3 regions of the Paenibacillus sp. FSL K6-1096 genome follow, and region 2 is predicted to be linked to each of the others. Evidence: riboswitches for the same ligand, from Rfam matches in the RefSeq annotation. Region 2 holds a riboswitch; each other region holds the start of a gene.
What was found. Region 2 has a riboswitch for cobalamin ahead of MHI24_RS21190 (S-layer homology domain-containing protein). Riboswitches for the same ligand answer to the same signal wherever they lie in the genome.

Region 1 (7,812 bases), 600 kb from region 2:
GGGGGTAAGAGGGCCGAATGTATGTGGAAAACAGTATACAATGGGGCTGTGCGGAGGCAAGAGGGCGAATGTATGCGAAAAACCGATTACAATGTGTTGGCGGTAGGTGTGTAATATGTGTGAAGCTCAAAAGGGGCAAAAATTAGGGGCAGAACTGCCCCTAATTTCACCGATGCCCTGAATGCTTCAGGGCGGGGTACCCCCGAATGCCCCTAGAAGTAGACGGTGGGTAAGGGGAAGGTCAATTAAGTTCAATCCGCTCCGCGCCGCCCATATACGGCCGCAGCGCCTGCGGGATATAGATCGACCCGTCCTCCTGCTGATGGTTCTCCAGCAGGGGAATCAGAATGCGTGGCGTGGCGACGGCTGTGTTGTTCAAGGTGTGGCAGTACTGGAGCCGGCCGTTCTCATCGCGGTAGCGGATGCCTGAACGGCGGGCCTGGAAGTCGAGCAGGTTGGAAGCCGAATGCGTCTCGCCATAGGCCTCCCTGCCGGGCATCCAGGTCTCAATGTCATATTGCTTGTGTGTCTTCATCGACATGTCGCCGCTGCACACAGCCATGACCCGGTAAGGCAGCTCCAGCAGCTCCAGAATATGCTCGGCATTGCCGAGAATCTCCTGGAGCATCTGCTCCGATTCAGCCGGATCGTTCTTGCACATGACCACCTGTTCGATCTTCGAGAACTGGTGGACCCGGTACAGCCCGCGTACATCGCGGCCGGCCGAGCCGACCTCGCGGCGGAAGCAGGCCGACATCCCGGCCAGCCGCAGCGGCTGGTCCAGCTCCAGAATCTCATCGCTGTACAGCGAGACCAGCGACACCTCCGAGGTCCCGGCCAGCCAGCGGTTCTCGCCTGTCAACTCGTAGGTCTGATCCCGGCCGCCGGGGAAGAAGCCGGTCCGCTCCAGCGCCTCCGGGCGGACGATCACGGGCACGTCCATCGCGGTGAAGCCGCGCTGGATCAGCACATCCAGCGCCAGCCGCTGCACGGCGAGGTGCAGAAGCAGCCCGGCCCCCTTCAGCACATAGCTGCGGGGCCCGCCGGCCTTGACGCCGCGCGGAATGTCAATCATGTCGTGCAGCTCTCCGAGCTCGACATGGTCCCGCGCGCGGAACCCAAAGACCGGCGGCGCGCCATGCCGCCGCAGCTCCACATTCGCGCCCTCATCCGGTCCGATCGGCGTATCCGCCGACACGGGATTCGGCGCGAGCAGCAACAGCTCGCGGCAGCGCTGCTCTGCCTCCGCCAGCCCCGTCTCCAGCCTCGCCAGCTCGCCGGCCATCTCCCGCACCTGCTCCTTCGCCCGTTCGCCGCCTGCGGCGTCGCCCTGGCGCAGCAGGCGCTCCACCTCCTTGGTCAGCGCGTTGCGCTCCGCGCGCCGCTGCTCAGTAGCCCGGCGTGCCTCGCGCCGCCGGTCATCCCATGCCAGGAGCTCCGCCAGCGGGAACTCCAGTCTTTTCCATTCGGCCGTCTTCCGTACAAGCTCCTCATTCTCCCTGATCCAATTCATATCCAGCATCTGCATCCGCTCCTTAAGTGTGGGTAAAAAAACGCAAAAAACGCCCTCATCCATGGGACGAGGAGCGTCAGCTCGCGGTGCCACCCAGGTTGACCTCATTCCCGTCAAACAACTCAAAATGCGCAGAATAAGGCCCTCTTTGGTCTTCGCGGTAACGGGCGAAACCCGGTAAACTTAGGGAGCAGAAGTGCGCTCCGGTCGCAGACGCCTCACGGTTGGATGCCGGTCATTGGCCTGGTGGAGATATAGGTTTGCCGTTTATTATAACCAGAGCACCGCGGGTTTGCAAGCAAATTGAGGTTTGACAATATTCCGTGTAGTCTGCTAGGATTATTACTAATTTAAAGTATCGGTGCCCGGCGAATCAGCCCGGTTTATCCTATCATGCGGACAGAAGAGGTGGAGACATGGCCAGAATAGTCGTAATTAACGGGACGCCCTCCCTGGTCTCACGAATCAATGCAGTGATTGAATATGCAGAGCGAGACCTGCAGGAGCGCGGATTCAAAGTGGAACGGATTAATGTGGCAGAGCTTCCGGCGGAGGACCTGATCCACACCAAGTTTGAGAGCGAAGCCATCGTCAAGGCGAACGGCCTGGTGGCCGAAGCCGATGCGGTGATCGTCGTCAGTCCGGTATACAAGGCGTCTTATACGGGAGTGCTGAAGACCTTCCTGGATCTGGTGCCGCAAAAAGGGCTGGCCGGCAAAATCATCCTGCCGCTCTTCATGGGCGGAAGCCTGGCGCATCTGCTTGCGATCGACTATGCGCTGAAGCCGGTGCTGTCGGTGCTGGGTGCGCGTCACATCCTTGGCGGCGTCTACGCCGTAGACTCCCAGGCGGTGCGTAACGACCAGGGCGTGGTCGAGCTGGCGGAGGAGCTGAAGCTGCGCCTCGACAGCGTGCTGGAGGAGCTGGCGGAAGAGACGAACCATAAGGCAGGGCGGAAGGCAGAGCATACAGCAGTGACGGAATAGGCCATGGGCTACAAAAAGGCACTAAACCACCCGGATAGGGCGTTTAGTGCCTTTGTTTTTTATAGAATCATGCCCCTTGAAAGCTAAGCACCGGCTCCCACAGAACAACCGAACCTCCCGCCAGACTCGCCTGAATATCGATGATCCGCTGGTTGCTGCTGCCCCGGTAGGTGAGAGTCAGATCCTTCAACGCCTCCACAAACCGCCCGTCGATTACGACCTGGCATAAGGCCAGCAGCTTCCATTCGACAGAGCCGGGAGAGGCAATAAGCTCCTCGTAGGTGTAGCCGGTGTAGATCCAGACCGGGAAGCCCGGCAGCTCGGCGCGCAGCTCGTGAATGAAGTCCGCAGCCTCCTCCGCCGAGAAAAAAGGATCGCCCCCCGCCAGCGTAAGCCCGTCCAGCAGCGGGTTGCCGGCGATGTCCTCAATAATCTCCCGCCGCCGCTCCGGGGTGAATACCTCGCCGTAATTGAAGTTCCAGGTCTTCGGGTTGAAGCAGCCCGGGCAGCGGTGGCGGCAGCCGCTGATGAAGAGGACGGCCCGCAGGCCCTCCCCTTCATTGATCGACTCCGGGTAATAGCCGCAGATGTTCATAGATGCTTCACGCGGTCCCGTACCTCTGCTTGCTTGGCGGCATTGAAGCGGGTCTGGTAGTCGCCGGTCAGATAGCCGGTAACCCGGCGCAGCCGGCGGATATGAGTGGTGTCCTCATGCGCGCCGCAGGTCGGGCAGTTCGTGCCGATCACGCCTTCATAGCCGCAGCCGGAGCAGCGGTCAATCGGATGATTGATGCTGAAGTAGCTGATGTCCTGCTCCAGCGCGTACTGGATGATTTTGACGAAGGCGGACGGGTTGCTCCGGGCATTGCCGTTCAGCTCCACATAGGAGATGGCTCCGGCGTTGCAGTATTCATGGAACGGGGCCTCCAGGCTGATCTTCTTGGCCGCGCTCACTTCATGATAGACCGGGATATGGAACGAATTCGTATAGTATTCACGGTCGGTTACTCCTGGAATGGAGCCAAGTTCCTTGCGGTCGATCTTGGTGAATTTGCCGGAGAGTCCTTCGGCCGGAGTAGCGAACAGCGTAATGTTGAGATTCAGCTCATCGCTCTTGCGGTCGCAGTATTCGCGCATGTGGCGGACGATGCCCAGCGCCTTGGCGTGAATCTCCATATCCTCGCCATGGTGCTTGCCGTACATTGCCTTCATGCACTCGGCCATCCCGATGAAGCCAATCGACAGGCTGCCGTGCTTCAGCAGCTCGCCCACGCTGTCATCTGGCGCAAGCTGCTCGCCGCCTTCCCAGACGCCTTCACGCATCATGAAATCAGAGGCCTTGGCCTTCTGGGAAGCCTGGATGCGGAAGCGGTGCAGCAGGCCGTCCAGCGCAATATCCATATAGTGATTCAGGTCCTTGATGAACCCTTGCTCGTTAGCGGCGAGACGGCGGCCGGTTACCGTACCGTGTGTCAGTCCAAGGCGCACCAGGTTGATCGTATTGAAGGACAGATTGCCTTTGCCCGAGCAGTGGTTGCGTCCGAAGCGGTCGCCGAGTACACGGGTCCGGCAGCCCATCGTTGCAAATTCGGTGTCCGGGTTGGCCGGGTCATAATATTGCTTGTTCAGCGGAGCATCCAGATTGGCGAAGTTCGGATACAATCTGCGTGCCGAGCACTCCGCCGCCTTCAGGAACAGCTCATAGTTGGGATCGCCAGGCTGCTGGTTAACCCCCTGCTTGCATTTAAAAATCTGAATCGGGAACACCGGCGTCTCCCCGCTGCCCAGTCCGTTCATGGTGGCCGTCAGCAGCGAGCTTATCACCAGCTGGCCTTCCGGTGAGGTGCAGGTACCGTAGTTGATGCTGGTAAAAGGAATCTGCCCGCCCGAGCGGCTGGACATCGTATTCAGGTTATGTACCATGCTCTCAGCAGCCTGGAGCGTCTCGATTTCCGTCTCCTTCATAGCGAAGTTGAACGCGCGCGGATACTGCTCCGCCAGATCGCTGCGGCTCATTGTAATCTCGCCAAGCTGAGAAGCGTCTGCATTGTCCTCGAAATACTCCAGCCCTTTGCGGAACAGCTTAGAGAAGGACTTGGTGACATAAGGAGCCAGATCGTAATCCAGCTTGTTGGCGGATACGCCGCCGTACTGGGCATTCTGCTGGGACTGGAAAATAATCGCCACCAGCGACATCGCCGTCATAATCGAGTTGGGCGGACGCACGCTGCCGTTGCCGGTGTTGAAGCCCTCGCGGAGAAGCCGTTCAAACGGAATGAAGATACAGTTCGTGGTTCCGATGGTGTACTGATCCAGGTCGTGTACATAGACGACATTATCCAGGGTAGCCTGTACAAGCTGCGGCGGCATGGTGAAATTACGGGCGTACCATTTGGAATATTCACTCCCGAATTTGCTCATTTTCCCGGAGAAGCTCTCCCCGTTCAGGTTAGCGTTCTCGCGCAGCAGATCCAGATCCCGGCTGTCGATAATATCCCGTCCCAGATGAATGACTTCCTCCAACAGAGCCTCTTGTGCAGCTTGTCCCTCGTTATAACGTTTCTCCAGCAGCGTCATTATATATCTCTCTCCTCTCGGTATTGTAAGCGTGAATGGTCATCGAAGAATGATCAGGACAGCAGTAAAAAAGCATATCCCGCCGGAATGGCGGAACATGCCCGAATGCGTAACGCAGAAGCCGATACCTGAAGACAATATGTGATCGTCTTATCGTCCTTAGGTATCGGCAGCCTCTGGCCCGGATTCACGGAAGGCTGACTCTGCTTGTGCAGGCCGCATACGGACACCTTGCCTGTTCCTCGCAGGATTCTAGCGGTGCCATCCAAACAGGCAGGTCTCCTGGCTTCCGGTATCTCCTCCGTCGTCTTCCCAAGAGGGAGAATCGTCTCTCAGTGACCTTTGACGGAGGATGGTTCTCCAGCGGAAATTGACTGCCGGAGCATCCGGTTACAGTGGCGGGACCGCAGCGGTTTTGCACCGCGTTTCCCTATTAAGTCTCCTCCCGGTGAAGAGAGAGAAACACCTGTTTATACTAGATTTTGTTGTTATTTATTAAAGCTACCGCAATATATTGTGTTTGTAAATGATTTTTTGTAATCCCGCACGGGGAGCGGGTTCCGCGCTTTTACTCACAGATTAGTCCACAGGTAATCCACAACTTTCCTGCTCTAACCTCTGAAATGATTCATAAATTCTCCGAAAATATGCCACAAAGACTTCATAAATAGTGTGCGTCAAATCCTGGTGACCGGGTGGGGGGATATATGAATAGAATGATAGTATTGCAGCCGTTGATTTGTAGCAGGGCCGCCGAAGAGGTACAATTAGGAAGGAAAACAGGCAAAGGCGGGTACAAGATATTCAGGAGGGATGGCACAATGGCAATTGGCGAAGTGACCGTGATTCCGATTGGCACAGGCAGTACCAGTCTCAGCAGCTACGTGGCTGATATGCAGCGCGTGCTGCAGACGATGGAGGGCATCACCTATGAGCTGACTTCGATGGGGACGATTATAGAAGGACCGGTGGACCGGATTCTCGCAGCGGTAGCCGCGCTGCATGAGTCGCCGTTCACTGCGGGCGCGCAGCGGGTCTCCACCTCGCTGAAGATCGATGACCGCCGCGACAAGCTCTCCACCAGCCGCAGCAAGCTGGAATCCGTGGAGCGCAGGCTGCAATAGGACCCGTCCGGCAGGCCCATTACACAAAAAGGGTTGCGTTTTTGGCTGGAAGAGTTATAATATTTTTTGTTTGGCAGACCTCAGCGTCTGTAAGCTGGTGTAGCTCAGGGGTAGAGCAACGCACTCGTAATGCGTAGGCCGGGGGTTCAATTCCCTTCACCAGCATATTATGAATGGCGATAGTGGCGCGGTATTCGGAACTTCCGAGACCGCGCCATTTGTTTATTATGTAAGGAGACTAAGAGGGGATAACGATTGGATTTTCTCCACTTACTAGTGAACGATTAGACTCTGCTGGGGAGATAGTTGGACAAACAACACTTAATTTTTCGCCTTTCCCCTATTTATAGTGTATCCGTTAAGAATAGATGCTATTTTTCCAACTGCTTCTATTCATTCGGCAGAAATCGCGGAAATAAGATACGTTTGTCCATTTGTTGGCCGCAGGGAGAGTTCAGCAGCTTCATGAGGGACACTCCTTCCCGGCAGTTGCCTTAAGTGTACCATCATCCCCCTGCCATTAATCCATCATCGAAGCTATTTCAAAATAAAGGAGGAAACTCATCCATGAAATGTCTCACCATCCGCCAGCCGTGGGCAACCCTGATTGCGCTGGGCGAGAAACAATTCGAGACCCGTTCCTGGTGGACGCTGTACCGCGGACCCCTGGCGATTCATGCCGGGATGCAGGTGGATAGAGCGATATGCCTGACTGAGCCCTACCGGTCGGTGCTGGCCCGCCACGGTCTTACTTCGGATGATCTGCCGACGGGAAGCATTATTGCAACCAGCCGTATAGCCGATTGCCTAGAAGTTACATCTCATGAGGTACAGCAGGGCTGGCCGGGCGGGAATGAATATGTGTTCGGTGATTATACGGAAGGACGGTTTGCCTGGAAGCTGGAAGAGGTGGTTCCGCTAGTTCATCCGATACCTGCCAAGGGACGTCTGGGCTTCTGGGAATACCCTGTACTTGAAGAGGACATGTGAGTTACCGGCAGCGGTTCATGTATTTTTTTGGCGGGATTAGCCGTTGGCGGGTATAATAAGGATATTCGGCGGTAAATCCTCTTATATATAGAGTAACAGATTCTGCGGCAGATGCCGCTGGAGCCTGAGGAGACGGCCGGGAAGGAGCGTATGCATCATAGATGGGTAGCCTTCTGATTGCATGGCTTTGTATGCTTTGTTTGTACCTTGTGTTCAAGGATCAGGTAAGCCGTAAAATTCTTTACCCGGTAGTTGCGGCAGTGATCTGCGGCACGCTGGGGTTTTGGAAAGTATTGATGTAGCTGTATGCCAAATGTTCTTGTGGTGAAGTCCTGCCTTGCGGCAGGCTTCTTTCTTTGGCCCAATTCTTGAAAAAGCTCACCCCAGCCCGTCCAGCCCCAGATATCTGCGCATGTGCAGGGTGGCTTGGGCGTTAATAACATCATCCAGCAGCAGCATCCGTTCGTGGTAGCCCCGGCAGATGTATTTGGCTTCGACGCCGGCCTCCAGCCGCTGCTGCTCGTAGACCTTCAGCCTGCGGGCCCGCATCCCGGCACGAACCTCCTGCAAGTCAGCCGCCGCCGCGTGAACAGCAGACTGGATGACCTCTAGATAAGGAGCG
Region 2 (7,812 bases):
ATCCGCAAGCGGGGGATTCCGTCGCCGGAGATTCTGGAGCAGTTCAAGGAATATTTCATCCTGCCGGGCCATCATTACCGGGTGAAGATTATCGATTACTTCATTAACGGGATGCTGAACTGCCAGTCCGGGGAACGGGAGGATGTCCTGGCTGCGGCGTATGGCATTCTGGAGAGCGAGCCAGCCTTAAGTGAAGCCTTCTTCAAAAGAGTGCTGCCCCAGACCCTTTTCCGCCGGGCGCTGTTCGACCCGTACCTGGAATCCCGGCTGGCAGCGGCAAAAGGAACGGCGGATGTGCTCCGCATGGCCGCCCATTTCGGCCGCAGCCTGCCCGAGGTGCTGGAGCAGGCCTCAGTGCGGGATACGCTGAAGGATTATCTGCTGGAGAAGCTGCGGCAGGAGCCTGATCCGGTAGCAGCGGTGGCCGCTATTCATGATGCGGTCCAGGAGGCCGAGAAGCAGCGCCGCAGAGGCGGCGGCGTCCACCCGGATGCCCTGTCGCTGATGCAGGAGCTGGGCACTACGGCGGACCGCTTCCTGCTGAACCGTATCTCGCTGGACGAGCTGTCGATGGAGCAGCTATTGGAGATTTCCTTCTTGCGCTACCGGGATGCCTCGGATTGGCAGCCGCCGCTGGATGCGATTGCGAAGCGCAAGGCGAACGCCCTGCGCGCTGCGTACCGGTGGTTCGGGGAGGAGTCGCCGGACGAGGAGATTTTTGCCGGGCTGAGCCCCCGGGAGCTGGACGATGTGCAGCTGCTGGGCGCACGCTGGCTGAGAGAGGCGCGTAGTCTGGAGCCGTTCGACCGGCTGCCGCTGGCCTTCTATCACAGCAGTGAGCGTGAGGGCGGGCCGCTGGATTATGATTCGCTGCTGGATCTGGTGGTCCGCAAGGCCGGGAATGACAAGGAGACGGTCTACCGGTTCCTGGACTGGTCGCAGCATAGCTGGCTGTTCGCCAGCTCCGGCAAGAAGCTGTGGCCGAATTACCGGCGGGCGGTGCTGCGGTACTTCCTGAAGAGCGACCGCGAGGCGTTCAAGAACCGCGACTTCCGCAAAAGCTACATGGAGACAGCCACCCCTGCCATGCAAAGTGTCTACAATGAAGCCCGCGCCCAGCTGGCTTCGCCGCTGGCGCGGTGGGTCAGCCGCAGCCGATTTCAGATCCTGATCTCCGGCAGCGTCCTGATCATCCTCCTGATTACAGGCATGATCCTGATTAGCCAGCTTGGGGACCGCGGCGGGGATACCGCCGCACCGGCGGCCAGCCCCAGCCCGCTCCCGGTGGTGAGCGGAGATGTGGCGCCTGTATCTGTACGGCTTATCGGCGGTGCTGTAGGTGCTGATAAGGGTGATGCTGGCGACGGTAGTGGTACTGGTGAGGGTAGCGGTGTTGGTGAAGGCCAAGGCGGCGATGCTGGTGACGGTGGCAGTGCGGGGCAAGACGGCAACGGTGCTGGTGAGGGTAGCGAAGGCAACGGCGGTGCTAACGGCAAGGGCGGAGATGCTGGTGACAGCGGCGGCAGTTCAGGTGGCGGTAACGGCAGTGATGCTGGTGATGGTAGCGGCAGTGAAGGGAAGGGCGGCAGCGATGCTGGTGATGGCAGCGGCAGTGAAAGCAAGGGCGGCAGCGTCAAGCTGTTGTACAGCTTTGCGGCTGCGGCGGATTGCTCCGCCTTCAAGCCGGCGGAGATTGCGGTGGAGTCCGGCGGCGGCGAGACCGCCACGTACAAGGTCCAGGCAATGGTGAACCGTTGCCTGGTTGACCCGGGCGCCGGAGGGGATGACGGCGCGGGTGGTGATGTAGACGCCGGAGGGGATGACGGCGCTGGTGGTAAGGCCGGCGCTGGAACGAACGGCGGCGTGAACGGCGAGGCCGCCGCGTCTCCGGCAGCGGCGGGAGCCGCAGGCGCAGGCACACCGGCACGTCCGTACGAGGTGACGGTGGAGCTTGCGCCTGGGGCGGAGCTGGCGGCGGGTGATATGATCACCGCCGGCGGCTATTCGCTGAAGCTGGAGGCTGATCCGGGCATAGCCCCGGAAGCTACAGCTACAGCGGACCCCAGCGCGGAGCCGTCCGCTCCGGCAAGTCCGGAAGCGGGCGGGGAGTGAAGCCCGGGCAGTAAGCCGGGCTTAGGATTAGGGCAGGTTGTGTATGTGTATAAGGGCGGATGGCTAGGCAGAGCGCCTATAGCATCTGCCCTTTTTTGCATGGGAAGTTAAAAGTAACTACGGGCTTGTGCAATGTGCTGGCGCTGGGGTGCATGGGCGGAATGTAGTTGGAAAACCGATTACAATTGGCTGGCGTGGGGTGAGCGGGCGGAATGTAGTCGGATAACCGATCACAATTGGCTGGCGTCGGGTGAGCGGGCGGAATGTAGTTGGAAAACCGATCACAATTGGCTGGCGTGGGGTGAGCGGGCGGAATGTAGTTGGAAAACCGATTACAATTGGCTGGCGGGGTGGGCGTGGGCGGAATGTAGTTGGAAAACCGATTAAATTCGGCCAAGCGTGCGGCAACCAGTGTGAAGAGCTAACAAGGTCCGTTACAGGAAAGAAGAGGCTAATGTATTTTGTACATCAGATTTAAGGAAAATTGGCTCTGTAACATGTTCTGTTGTACTTCGTACACGCCTGTTGATTAGCTAAATTATGGGAATGTAAGATTATTAGTCAAAAAAGTAATCCATTCTACGGGTAATCGTTGCAGCGTAAATAAGCGGTCAAAATCGGCAAACGTTAGTTTGGCGCTCCAATGAACCACTGCATTTCCTTTGTCAAAGAGGAATTTCAATAACACATAAACCAGTAAAGCGGTATACAACTGTCCGTACACAGCATTGGGTGTGGTCCCAAATAAGGTTGGAATGTTTAAATGCTGCTTAATCCAGCGAAAAAACACTTCGATCTGCCACCGCTTCTTGTAAATTTCTGCAATCCGCTCAGCGGAGTGCCAGTGCAGATTCGTAGCAAGAATCACCGGGTTGCCTTGTGGGTCTCTTAGAATTACTACGCGAAAACGGTTCTTGGAAAGCCGTTGTCCTTTTCCTAATTGGCAGGTGAAATCTTGTTCGAGAGTTCCTGTGAAGGGTTCGCTTCGTATCCGGGCAACCGGGGACTGAAAGAGCGTGTTGTCCCGAAGCCGAATGACAAAGCATTGGTGCTGCTCCAGATACTCATCGAATCGTTTGTGACTGCCATACGCCCGATCGGCTACGATAATAAACCGTTTGTCGATCAGCTCGGGACAGCTTTTAAAATCATGGGAATTCCCTGTGGTCTCGGTCACCTTAAAGAGCCGGCCTTCATCGGCCACCACCGACACGTGTAATTTGATTCCTGCGCGTTCGCCTTTCAGCGGAGCCCAAGGAAGCCGTTCTTTCCCGACGGTAATTTTGGTGGAATCGACGAGAAGTAAGGCTTTGGGAATCCCTAAATGTCTTCGGGTCGAGCGATTACACAGATCAATCATGAGGTTCAGCAATTGCTTAAAAAGCTCGAAGGGAACATCTTTCGCTTTTTTGGAAAGCGTTGAATGGTCTACGGGTCTAAGGCCGCTGGAATCCATGCGTACTTCACCATCCCGATATCCCTCCCACTGCTGGAACGAAGCCTCCGCCAAGAATAAAAAGAGGTCATAGACGGTAAACTTTCTTGCTGTATCGACATATTCAAGTTCTTGAAGAAACGGTGAGAGTTTCTCTTCAGGAATCACTAATTGCAGAATGTTCGAGATTGAAGTAGACTTTTTCATGAGGTCGCCTCGTTTCGGATGTTTGTAGGGGTACAAACACTTTACCGAATGAGCGGCCTTTTTGCTACCTTTTTTTGGCTAATCAACAGGCCTGTACTTCGTACATCAGATTTTCCTAATTCAGCCCGTTTGATGGGAGTACGTTATAATCAATTGCACGAAATACAGCAGAATGCGCTATCGGCAGCTTTTACAGTCATTCTGTTGTACAGAATACAATCAGCACGTTATCCTTGAGGCGATGGCGATGGCGATGGCGATGGCGATGGCGATGGCGATGGCGATGGCGATGGCGATGGCGGTGGCAATGGCGGTGGCGGTGGTGCAGGCGGTGATGCAGGAGGAGGCGCAGGCGTATGAGGCATGGGAGTGTTCCGTCAGAGCAGCGGGGAGTGTCCGCGATTGATGCAGCTTGTCTATAGACATACACGGGAATAGTAGATATGATGGTCTGAGAATATTAAAATTTAAGAGCTTTGGAACAGGTGCAGATTGCCAGGAAACAGGCCGCTGTCGGCAAAAGACGGCAAGGGCCGGATACGTGCGCAATCTGCTTAAAAGGGAAGACCGGTGTAATTCCGGCGCGGTCCCGCCACTGTAAATGCCAGCGACTCCCGGGAAGCCACTGTCTGCGTAGCGGATGGGAAGGCGGGAGAAGTGATGAAGCATCAGCCAGGAGACCTGCCTGTTTCGCCTATGTTTCGATTCTTCGGGGGTAAGAATGCAGAAGCAGATACCGGTCCTAACAAAGGCTGCATATGAGAGAGTTGCTCATTACAGCCGCATCTATGGTATTCTTCCCCGGCCGCCCTGCATAGGGCGGTCTTTACGTTGCCGCCGCAGCTGTATCTGCGGAGGAAGCAGGCTTCATCCATTCTATTTCAGGAAAGAGGTTAGCTATGAAGAACCATCATCAATCTTCCAGATTCATGCGGCTGGTACTGGCCGCCGTTATGCTGTTCACGCTGCTGGGAACGGCTGCGGCTCCGGCCGGAGCGGCTTCGGCCCAGACGGATGCTGCCGCAGCACCAGCTTCTGCACAGTCCGCCGGACTGGCAGCCAGCGTCACCAGTGCAGTCTATGCCACTGCGGAGCTTGTACTTAAGAACGGAGTCCAGTCGGACTGGCAGGCGATCGGGCTGGCGCAAGCAGGCTACAAGGTGCCGGCGAGCTATTTGAAGGCGCTTGAGGACAAGGTTGCTGCGGCGAAGGGTGTTTTTGGCCGAGCTACGGACTATGCGCGGATTACGCTTGCTGTGAAGGCGCTGGGCGGCGATCCGGCGAATGTGGCCGGCTACAATCTGATCGAGAAGCTCTACAATCATGATGGAATCGCCGGGCAGACGCTGAACAATGCCGTGTATGCACTGCTTGCGCTGGATTCGGGAAGCTACAGCATCCCGGCAACGGCGAAGTGGACACCGGCCAAGCTGCTGGCTGAGATTCTGGCTAAGCAGAACACGGACGGCGGCTTTACCTTGACCACGGGTGCAAGTGATCCCGATATGACCGCGATGGTACTGACGGCACTGGCCGCGCACAAGAATGAGCCGGCTGTGAATACGGCCGGACAGCGGGCGGCAGCGTGGCTGGCGAAGGCACAGGACAAGAACGGCGGCTACGGCGACAGCAGCGAGAGTGTCGCGCAGGCGATTATCGGCCTGTCGTCCTTCGGCATTGATCCGGCCGGAGCAGAGTACACCAAAGGCCAGGTCAACCTGGTCAGCAAGCTGCTGAGCTTCAGCGCAGCCGGCGGCGGGTTCGCCCACACCGCAGGCGGCAGCTACAATGCGCTGTCTACGGAGCAGGCGCTTGAGGCGCTGGCAGCGTACCAGCTGTTTGGTGCCGGAGGCAAGCTGTTTGATCTGAGCAATGCAGCTGTCAAGAATCCTCAGGTTACCGTATCGGTTACAATAGAAGGTCCTAATGCAACCCTGGCGGAAGGCAGCGTATACGCCGGCAATGTGCTGAAGGCACTGGAGAAGACGGCTGCGGCCAAGGGCGTGTCCCTGGTTAATGAAGCAGGTAATTATGTGACCGGCATCGGCGGCGTGAACGCGGGAACCTATGGCGGATACGATGGCTGGATGTATGTGGTGTCGCGCGGCGGGGAATGGATTTATCCGAGCGTCGGCATGGGCGATTTTGCGCTGGAGGAGAACGACCGGGTTGTGGTCTATTACGGCGGGGATAACACGCAGGTGGTAGACTCTGTGATTCTTACTCCTGCACAGCCGCAGCCGGGACAAGAGCTTACGCTCAAAATCACCCAAAAAACCTGGGTCTGGAATCAAGCCACCTCCACCTCTGATCCGGTCAGCTCACCAGCGGCAGGGGTGCAGGTAACAATCGGCGGAAAGACAGTGGCAACCAATGATGCGGGGGTAGCGGTCATTGCCGGAGGCCTGCCTGCGAATAAATATACCCTGGTCATTACGGGGTATCTGAAGGACAAGACTCCTGCGATTGTGCGCCATACCGTGCCGGTGACGGTGGCATCTGCGGAGGCTGACCGTCCGAAGTTCAGCGATGTGAAGTCGATCTCGCCATGGGCGCTGGAGTCCGTATACAAGGCGTATGACCGCAAGCTGATGAATGGTGTAAGCGGCAAAGAGCTGGTGTTTGCACCGAAGCAGAACCTTACCCGGGCGGAGCTGGCAGCACTGCTGCTGAGACTGACCGGACAAGAGCCGTCAGCGGCTACTTCTGCTCAAGCTTTCAGTGATGTGAAGCCGGATGCATGGTATTATGGAACAGTGAACAAAGCGAAGGAACTGGGCATCATCAGCGGAGTGAACAGCACGACCTTCAAGCCGGACGGTCTGGTAACCCGCCAGGATATGGCGGTGATGCTCGTTAGAGCCTTCAAGCTGGATGCGGCTGTAGGTGCGGGCCAGTTCACCGATGAAGACAAGATCAGCGATTATGCGTTATCTGCAGTCCGCATGGTAACGGGTCTCGGATATATGAGCGGAACAGGTGGCGCTTTTGATCCTGCGGGTATAGTAACCCGTGAGATGGCCGCGGCTGTAGCGGTAAGATTGCCTTAGGATTAGCATAGCTCGTCTTAAAGAAAGCATAGAGTTACGGAGGAACGGGGAACAGGGAGACTGCCCCCGTTCTTTTCCCTTTTTGTGGAGGTGTAGAGGACCATGTTCAGACGAATACAATCCGTGCTGCGCAGGGCAGCCGTCCCGCTGCTGCTGGCCCTGCTGCTCGCCGGCTGCGCTGCGCCGCAGCCGGAGCAGGCCGGCGGCGGCACCGCCCCGCCCGCCGCCGAAACCCCGGCCGCGCAGACGCCGCGGCCGGAAGGCACTGCCATACCCTCCGCTGCGGCGGACGGTATGGCAGCTCCCGCGCGCAGCAGCAAGCCTGCTGCTGCAACGCCTCCGGCAGCGGCGGAGCCAGCCGCGCCGACCGCCCCAGTGCGCAGCAGCAAGCCCGCTGCGCAAGCCCCGGCAGCGGCCAAGCCAGCCGCGCCGACCGCCCCAGTGCGCAGCAGCAAGCCCGCTGCGCAAGCCCCGGCGGCGGCCGAATCAGCCGCGCCAACAGCCCCCGCGCGCAGCAGCAAGCCTGCTGCGGCAACACCCCCGGCGGCTACAGCCAAGCCGCCGCGCCAGGCGGAGAGCGTCACGCTCTCCATCACCGGCGATAAGGAGCATGGGGTGATTCTCACCGCTGCCGAGTATGAGATCAAGCAGAACGAGACTGTGCTGGAGCTGCTGAAGCGGATTACGCGCGGGCAGAAGATTCAGATGGAATATCAGGGCAGCGGGGCATTTGCCTATGTGGAGGGTATAGATAACCTATATGAATCTGACCATGGTCCCGAGAGCGGCTGGATGTACAAGGTGAACGGGGAATTCCCGGACAAGGCGGCAGGGAGCTTGACCCTGCAGCCGGGAGATACGGTTGAGTGGCTGTACACCCTGGATCTTGGCAAAGACCTGGGAGCCAAGACGCCATGAACAGCGGCTTCCGGTCCATGCATCCGGTCGTGGCTCTGCTGTATTATGCAGGGCTGCTGCTGTTTGCACTGCTGATCTTTCACCCGCTGT
Region 3 (7,812 bases), 860 kb from region 2:
GGGGCATCGTGCAGATTGAGCTTGGAGATCTAGGCTAAACCGTATAATTGGGCAAAAGAACCGGAAAACCCCCTGCGCAAAAGCTGCGTAAGGGGGTTTTGGCGTGGGCGCAGTTTGACGTAACCGTGCAGATCATAAACTGCGGGCTGCTCCCTTTTCAGATGATAATTCCGTCGCAATGATCGATCTCATGCTGGATGACCTGTGCGGCAAATCCGGTAAAGCTGTCCCGGTGCTTTTTGAAAGAATAGTCGTAATACTCTACTTCAATGTAGTCATAGCGCTTCGCCGGGCGTACGCCTTCAAGCGACAGGCAGCCTTCCTCCGTCTCGTAGGGGCGGGCGCGTTTGGTAATTACCGGATTAATCATGGGGATCGTCAGCTTCTGCTGGATACGGATGGCGATGATCCGTTTGTTGACGCCGATCATGTTCGCAGCCATGCCGACACAGCGGTCGGAGTTGGCGTTCAGGGTCTCAACCAGATCCCATAACACAAGCAGATCCTTTTCCGTTGCCGGTTCGGATTTTTGGCTGAGCAGCGTGATGTTTTTGTTAATAGGTTTAATCATCGTATTCTCCATTGTGTGTTGGTTTGGTGCGTTCATCATATCATTTTTGCCGGAGAAGAGTAAATGTGAAGGGGAGGTGTTCAGCGGAAGATAAGGATTGACGAACCGGAGGTTGCCTGACTATAATATTAATATAAGTATTAAATGATTAATAATTATATTAACTTAAAGAGGAGCGTTAACTTCCAATGGCAGAACGTATTGTACTGAACGCAGACATCCGCAAAGGTAAGATTGACCGCAACATCTACGGACATTTCGCTGAGCATCTGGGACGTTGTATCTATGAAGGCATCTGGGTCGGCGAAGATTCCCCTATTCCGAACACCAAGGGTATCCGTAACGACGTAGTGGAAGCGCTTAAGGAAATGAAGATTCCGGTATTGCGCTGGCCGGGCGGCTGCTTCGCTGATGAATATCACTGGAAAGACGGCATTGGCCCGAGCGAAGAGCGCAAACGGATGATCAACACCCACTGGGGCGGTGCAGTAGAGAACAACCACTTCGGTACGCATGAATTCATGCTGCTCTGCGAGATGCTGGGCTGCGAGCCGTATATCAACGGCAATGTCGGCAGCGGAACGGTACAGGAGATGTCCGAGTGGGTGGAATATCTGACCTTTAACGGAATCTCGCCGATGGCTGAGCTGCGTCAGAAGAACGGCCAGGAGGATGCCTGGAGCGTGAAGTATTTTGGCGTGGGGAATGAGAACTGGGGCTGCGGCGGTAACATGCGTCCTGAGTATTATGCCGACCTGTACCGCCAATATCAGACTTACGTGCGCAACTACGGGGACAACAAGATTCACCGGATCGCGTGCGGCGCGAATGCCGATGACTACAACTGGACTGAAGTGCTGATGCGTGAAGCCACCCGCTTCATGGATTCGATCACCCTGCACTACTACACGCTGCCTACATCCGACTGGAACCACAAGGGCGCAGCTACCGGCTTTGAAACCGGCGAGTATTTCAATACCTTGAAGAAGGCGCTGTTCATGGATGAGCTGGTGACCCGCCATATCGCCATTATGGACAAGTACGATCCTGAGAAAAGAGTCGGCCTGATCGTTGACGAGTGGGGCACCTGGTACGATGTTGAGCCGGGCACGAACCCTGGCTTCCTCTACCAGCAGAACACGATCCGCGACGCGCTGGTTGCCGGCCTGACCCTGAATATCTTCCACAAGCACAGCGACCGTGTGCGGATGGCGAACATTGCCCAGACCGTGAACGTGCTGCAGGCTGTCATTCTGACCGAAGGCGAGAAAATGCTTCTGACGCCAACCTACCATGTATTCAACATGTACAAGGTGCACCAGGATGCAGAACTGCTTGATCTGACGATCGACAGCCCGGTATACAGCTATGACGGTGTAGAGATTCCTGAAGTATCTGCATCCGCTTCTGTAACCGCAGAAGGCATAATCCATGTCAGCCTGTGCAACCTGAACCATGCGGCATCCGCAACCCTGCCATTGGAGCTGCGCGGACTGGCTGGCCAGGCTGAAGTTAGCGGGGCTACCCTGGCTGGAGCTTCTATCGATGCTCATAATACCTTTGAGCAGCCGGAAGCAGTAAAACCGCAAGCATTCAGTGCCTTCAAGCTTGAAGGGGATACACTGACGGTAGAGCTGCCTCCAATGTCGGTAACGGTTCTGGAAATCACTCCGAAGGCGTAAGGCACGCAGGATGACAACCACTTCAACCTGCAAGGGCTGCCGGGAGGAGTACAAAGTCACGGAAGCACAGATTGCCCGGATTCTGGCCTCCTCCATGTTCAATCCCGGCAATTCGGCTTCCGACGAGGTCTATGCCGAGCGGCTGGCGATCTGCGGGACCTGCCCGAAGCTGCAGGATGGCGTGACCTGCACGGCCTGCGGCTGTATCATCCCCGTAGTTGCCCGGCTGAAGGCCCGCAGCTGTCCGCTGCCGGGCGGCGGCAAGTGGCAGCCGGTGGCGGAATAACGGAGGCCGGGCGAAATAGATAGGCCGGAAGCCACTCTTGCCATAAGATAAGAGACGGATTGATCACCAAAAGCACCCCCAACCTGCACAATGCGGCGGTTGGGGGTGCTTTTTTTGCGTTGAGGAGGAGAGGGGGGAATGGGCTGGATGAGGAGGGAGGAGCACTAGTGCACCAGAATTCGGCATACGTACCCCTCAACTCTCATCCACCATATACTGACCTACCCAGCACAGGTTTTATCTCACGGCCTGCCTAACACATGCGCTACCCTTCCCCGCCATCCGTATAGAACAGCTCAAACACCAGATCCTCGTTGTAATTGCCGAAGCCTTTGCCGAACAGGGTAAGGCCGCCGATATGCACGGCGTCTTCTTCAACCGCGAGCCTGAAGGTCCATTGCTTGTTGCGGATGCCGACCTGGTCCAGCGTAACGTCCGAGAGCTTCTGTCCGTCCATGAACGTGCCGGCCGGCGTGATCCGCAGCTGCTTCAAAAGACCGTACTGGTTAGTAAGCGCCGGCCACCAGGCCGGGGTGTATTTGCCCGGACTGTCCCCGTAATCGCCGGGGCTTGTCCAGAAGCCGAGCGGCTGCCCGTTCAGGGTGAAGCTGATGTCGGAGGGCCAGTTGTTGTTGATCGAGGGCGCTTCCGAAGCAATCTCCATCGTGATGGCCAGCTCCTCCGGCTTCTGGCTGGACAGCAGGAAGTTCGGGATTTTGTACTCCACGAAGCCCTTGCCGAACCAGAGAATACCGGCATTCATCCGCTCCTGGTCCCAGAAATAACGGGGATCGTCGAAGTTGCCGATGACCCGCTCTGTCGTGGACAGTCCGCAGGTAGGCTCAATCTGGAAGTCGGAATAATGTCCGACCGGAATCTCTTTGCGGTGGGCTCTGCGCTGCTCGCGGGCCTGGCCGGGAAAAATAATCTCCGCCCGGTCGGCGGCGAGTGTGCAGATCTTCTGCAGGCCGCTTTTGCCGGGAGCCATATGGCTGCGGATCAGTCCGGCCGCTTCGAGCTTGCGCACATGCATCGTCATAATCGCGCTGCTGAGCTTCAGGGCTGCGGCCAGTTCCTTCACGTTCATCGGCTTATCGGACAACAGGCGCAGCATATGCAGGCGGACCGCACTGGATAAGGCTTCGTACACGGGCAGAGATTGTTCGGTTAAGTCTAGTTTCATAGGAGGCCTCCACGTTCAGCTTCAGGTTATATAGTTAATAATTATATTACTCATATGAACTTTCTACAAGCAAATCAGGACCGGAACCCGGCATTCCAATTTATATCACAGACAGGCTATATATGCTTCGCTATGATGTAGGGAGAATTAGCGCGAACAAGGTGCTCTAGCCGTAACCGGTAAGAGATAACAGGGAATCGGGTGCAACTCCCGAGCGGTCCCGCCACTGTAAGGAAGAGCTGAGCTTCATGAGGTCACTCGGGGAATCCCGGGGAAGACGAGGCCGTCAGCGCTTGTATTCCAAGCCAGGAGACCTACCTTGTATACGCACACCACGACTCTACGCGGATAGGAGCGGTGTACGGATAGGTTCAGAAGAAGAGGCGTTCTGCCCAGAAGAACCGGAGAAGTCTTGCTATTGAGCAAGAGCGGAATACGCAGAAGAGACGTTCAAGCCCGGGAGGGCAGAGCGGCGTTCTGCTTCCGTCCGGCTGAAGGCGGCACACGCTATCGGATTTGCCTGCGTACATGCACTCCCACTCTTATAGGGTGGGATTTTTTGTGGACTGAAATCTGATAAGAACCTGGAGGCTGACAAATGAAAAAACACAGAAATTGGAGCTTGGCGGCACTGGTGGCCGGATTCACCGTGTACTTTATGCTGAATGAGCCGGGGACTGCCCGGGCCATGCATATTATGGAAGGGTTCCTGCCGGTCGGCTGGGCCGTGTTCTGGTGGGCGGCGTTTATCCCGTTTTTTGTGCTCGGCATCATCAGGCTGCGGGCGATGACCCGCGAGAACCCGGAGCTGAAGCTGCTGCTGGGTCTGGCCGGAGCATTCACCTTCGTCCTCTCGGCACTCAAAATGCCCTCCGTCACCGGAAGCAGCTCCCATCCCACCGGCACCGGACTTGGCGCTGTGATGCTGGGGCCGCTGCCGATGGGCGTGCTCGGCTCGATTGTACTCCTGTTTCAGGCGCTGCTGCTGGCGCATGGCGGGATTACCACACTGGGAGCCAATGCGTTCTCGATGGCGGTGGCGGGTCCTTTTGCCGGATATGCCGTGTATAAGCTGATGATGAGGCTGCCCGACCGCGAGAAGCTGGCCTTGTTCTGTGCCGCAGCGGTGGCGGACCTGAGTACCTATGTGGTGACATCTTTTCAGCTTGCGGTGGCGTTTCCGGCGGCGGATGGCGGTGTGCTGGCGTCTTTTCTGAAATTCGGGGGAATCTTCGCCGTGACCCAGGTCCCGCTGGCGGTCAGCGAAGGGCTGCTGACGGTGCTGCTGTGGAACTGGCTGAAATCGTACAGCCCGAATGAGCTGTCGCTGCTGAAGCGCAAGGTGAACGGAGGTAGAGCCTAATGAGCAATAAATTGAAAAACGGGTTAATGCTGCTGGGCGTCGTCCTGCTAGTTGTTCTGCCGCTGCTGCTGGTCAATGGGGAGTTCGGCGGAGCCGACGATGCAGCCGAGGGCGTGATCACGGAGATGAATCCGGACTACAAGCCCTGGTTCAAGCCGCTGACGGAGCTGCCCGGGGAGACGGAGAGTATGCTGTTCGCGCTGCAGGCGGCGATTGGCGCCGGAGTCATCGGTTATACCGTGGGGCTGCTCAAGGGGAGACAGGGCGCGAAGAAGCAGATTGGCAGCAAGTGATCCGGCGGATTGATGCTCTCTCCTATAATAATGCGCTGAGGGCGTTGTCCCCCATGTGGAAAAGCGCGTTCGCAGCAGCCATGTTCCTGCTCGCTTATACCGTACATCCGCTGCTGCAGATAGCCATTACCCTGTGGATGATGCTCTGGTGTATACGGCAGGCGGGCATTCCTGTCCGTGCTTACGCAATGCTGTTCGGCACCGCACTGGTATTCTACGCCCTGAGTGTCCCGGCGCTGCTGCTGGAATTCGGCCATCCGGCCGCAGGCCAGGCTGGTATATTCCGGCTTCCGGGCCTGTCTCTGCCGGTATATATCACTGCGGCGGGCTTGCATAGAGCCTGGGAGCTGCTGACCCGAATCTCAGCCTGCATGAGCTGCTTCTTTTTCCTGATCTTCACTACACCGTTCAGTGAACTGCTCCAGGTGCTGCGCAGATTGCGCATGCCGCAGATTGTGCTGGAGCTGATGCTGATTATGTACCGTTTCCTGTTCCTGCTCTCGGATGCAGCACACGGGCTGATGCTGGCCCGGCGGCTGCGCGGCGGGAGCAGAGGGTATACGGCCAGGCTGCGGGAGACGGCGGCGATGGGGGGAGCGCTTTTTGGCAACACGATGCACCGGTATTACGGGTTGTCGCAGGGGCTGCTGGCCCGCGGATTCACGGAGGAGATTCTTCTGCCGCCTTATGCGGCGCAGCCGGTGCCCCGGCGGTATGCAGTGCAGGCGTATGCCGGTATAGCACTACTGCTGCTGGCCCAACTGTATCTGTGGCTCACATCATCTTAAAAGGAGTACGTAATGCGTCATGGACGAGGAATATAGTCTGGTATTGGACGGGGTAGTATTCCGTTACCCTGATACGAAGGAGCCTGCCTTGCAGGAATTGACCCTCTCCATTCCGCGTGGCCGCAGAACTGCGGTGCTGGGCCATAACGGCTCCGGCAAATCGACCTTGTTCCTCCATGCGGTGGGTATTCTGCGTCCGCAGAGCGGTACGGTCATGCAGGGCGGTAAGCCATTGTCCTACTCGAAAAAAGAGCTGGCCGCCCTGCGGCGGCGTGTAGGCCTGGTGTTCCAGGACCCGGAGCAGCAGCTGATCCTCAGCACACCGATGGAGGATGTGTCGTTCGGGCTGCGGGGGAGCGGGATGGATGAAGCGGCGATTGCACAGCGCTGCCGGAAGGTCATGGATCTGCTGAATTTAGCGGACCTCAGCGACAAGCCGATCCATCAGCTGAGTCTGGGCCAGAAAAAGCGCACGGCGCTGGCCGGAATCATGGCCATGGAGCCGGAGCTGATTCTGCTGGATGAGCCGACCTCCTATCTGGACCCGTTATCCGAGCAGCAGATGCTGGAGGGTCTCGAAGCGATCCATCAGAGAGGTGCAACGGTCGTTATGGCCACGCATGATATGGACCTGGCCTACCGGTGGGCGGATTGGGTCATTGTGCTGGACCGGGGACGGTGTAGGGCGGAGGGGACGCCGGAGGAGATTTTTGCAGGAAGGGAGCTGCTGCTGGCGGCCGGGCTTCGCCTGCCGCTGCTGGCCGACTTGTGGTACAGCCTGCCTGCTGAACTGACGGGCGGAAGCAGCGCGCCCCGCACGGCCGGTGAATTCAAAGCGCGGCTGAACGGACTGCTGGAACGAAATCCGGCCCTTAAGCATTTATGAACGGGGGAAGAAGAATGGGGAAACAAGGAGAACTGCTGATTATCGGCTTCGGCCCCGGAGCGCTGGAGCATATTACCGGCCGGGCGCTGGCCGCGCTCAAAGAGAGCGAAGCCGTCATCGGCTATACCACTTATGTAGATCTGATCCGGCCGCTGCTTAAGCATCAGGAGATTGTCGGCACCGGCATGACCGAGGAGGTCAGCCGGGCCCAGGAGGCGGTGCGCAGAGCGGAGGCGGGGCAGAAGATAGCTGTTATCTCCAGCGGTGATGCCGGTGTATACGGGATGGCGGGTCTGGTCTATGAGGTGCTCATCGAGCATGGATGGAGCCCTTCCAGCGGCGTTGAGGTTGAGGTCATTCCGGGAATATCGGCGATTCAATCCTGCTCCTCTCTGCTCGGGGCGCCGATTATGCATGACGCCTGTACCATCAGCCTGAGCGATCATCTGACGCCATGGGAGAGCATTGCTGCGCGCGTGGAGGCGGCAGGGGCTGCCGATTTCGTCGTGGCCTTCTATAATCCGCGCAGCGGCAGACGGACGCGGCAGATTGAAGAGGCGCGCCGGATTCTGCTGCGCTACCGTGATCCGTCCACCCCCGTCGGCATTGTCAAAAGCGCCTACCGGGACCGCCAGCAGACGGTCGTCACCACGCTGCAGGATATGCTGGAGCATGAGATCGGCATGCTCTCGACCGTGGTGGTCGGCAACTCGGCGACGATGGTCTACGAGGGGCTGATGGTCACGCCGCGCGGATATGA

Region 1: linked by a shared signal. The riboswitch ahead of MHI24_RS18720 (anaerobic ribonucleoside triphosphate reductase) and the one ahead of MHI24_RS21190 (S-layer homology domain-containing protein) in region 2 are both predicted to bind cobalamin.
Region 3: linked by a shared signal. The riboswitch ahead of MHI24_RS25035 (energy-coupling factor ABC transporter permease) and the one ahead of MHI24_RS21190 (S-layer homology domain-containing protein) in region 2 are both predicted to bind cobalamin.

The regions. Positions count from the first base shown of each region.
Region 1 covers NZ_CP150274.1:4,195,981-4,203,792, forward strand. Annotated here, with positions in the region: gene serS (serine--tRNA ligase) at 242-1,522, opposite strand; gene ssuE (NADPH-dependent FMN reductase) at 1,930-2,499, shown strand; gene nrdG (anaerobic ribonucleoside-triphosphate reductase activating protein) at 2,567-3,094, opposite strand; gene MHI24_RS18720 (anaerobic ribonucleoside triphosphate reductase) at 3,091-5,076, opposite strand; cobalamin riboswitch at 5,331-5,561, opposite strand; gene MHI24_RS18725 (MTH1187 family thiamine-binding protein) at 5,898-6,200, shown strand; tRNA gene MHI24_RS18730 (tRNA-Thr) at 6,294-6,365, shown strand; gene MHI24_RS18735 (ASCH domain-containing protein) at 6,768-7,190, shown strand; gene MHI24_RS18740 (hypothetical protein) at 7,569-7,812, opposite strand, start outside.
Region 2 covers NZ_CP150274.1:4,800,284-4,808,095, forward strand. Annotated here, with positions in the region: gene MHI24_RS21175 (hypothetical protein) at 1-2,112, shown strand, start outside; gene MHI24_RS21180 (IS4 family transposase) at 2,651-3,754, opposite strand; gene MHI24_RS21185 (hypothetical protein) at 4,008-4,160, shown strand; cobalamin riboswitch at 4,279-4,458, shown strand; gene MHI24_RS21190 (S-layer homology domain-containing protein) at 4,654-6,804, shown strand; gene MHI24_RS21195 (DUF4430 domain-containing protein) at 6,907-7,722, shown strand; gene MHI24_RS21200 (energy-coupling factor transporter transmembrane component T) at 7,719-7,812, shown strand, end outside.
Region 3 covers NZ_CP150274.1:5,661,219-5,669,030, forward strand. Annotated here, with positions in the region: gene MHI24_RS25010 (5'-3' exonuclease H3TH domain-containing protein) at 1-38, shown strand, start outside; gene MHI24_RS25015 (peptide deformylase) at 158-571, opposite strand; gene MHI24_RS25020 (alpha-N-arabinofuranosidase) at 760-2,253, shown strand; gene MHI24_RS25025 (DUF6171 family protein) at 2,264-2,539, shown strand; gene MHI24_RS25030 (helix-turn-helix domain-containing protein) at 2,805-3,722, opposite strand; cobalamin riboswitch at 3,865-4,059, shown strand; gene MHI24_RS25035 (energy-coupling factor ABC transporter permease) at 4,321-5,085, shown strand; gene MHI24_RS25040 (energy-coupling factor ABC transporter substrate-binding protein) at 5,085-5,378, shown strand; gene cbiQ (cobalt ECF transporter T component CbiQ) at 5,375-6,166, shown strand; gene MHI24_RS25050 (ABC transporter ATP-binding protein) at 6,186-7,052, shown strand; gene cobJ (precorrin-3B C(17)-methyltransferase) at 7,067-7,812, shown strand, end outside.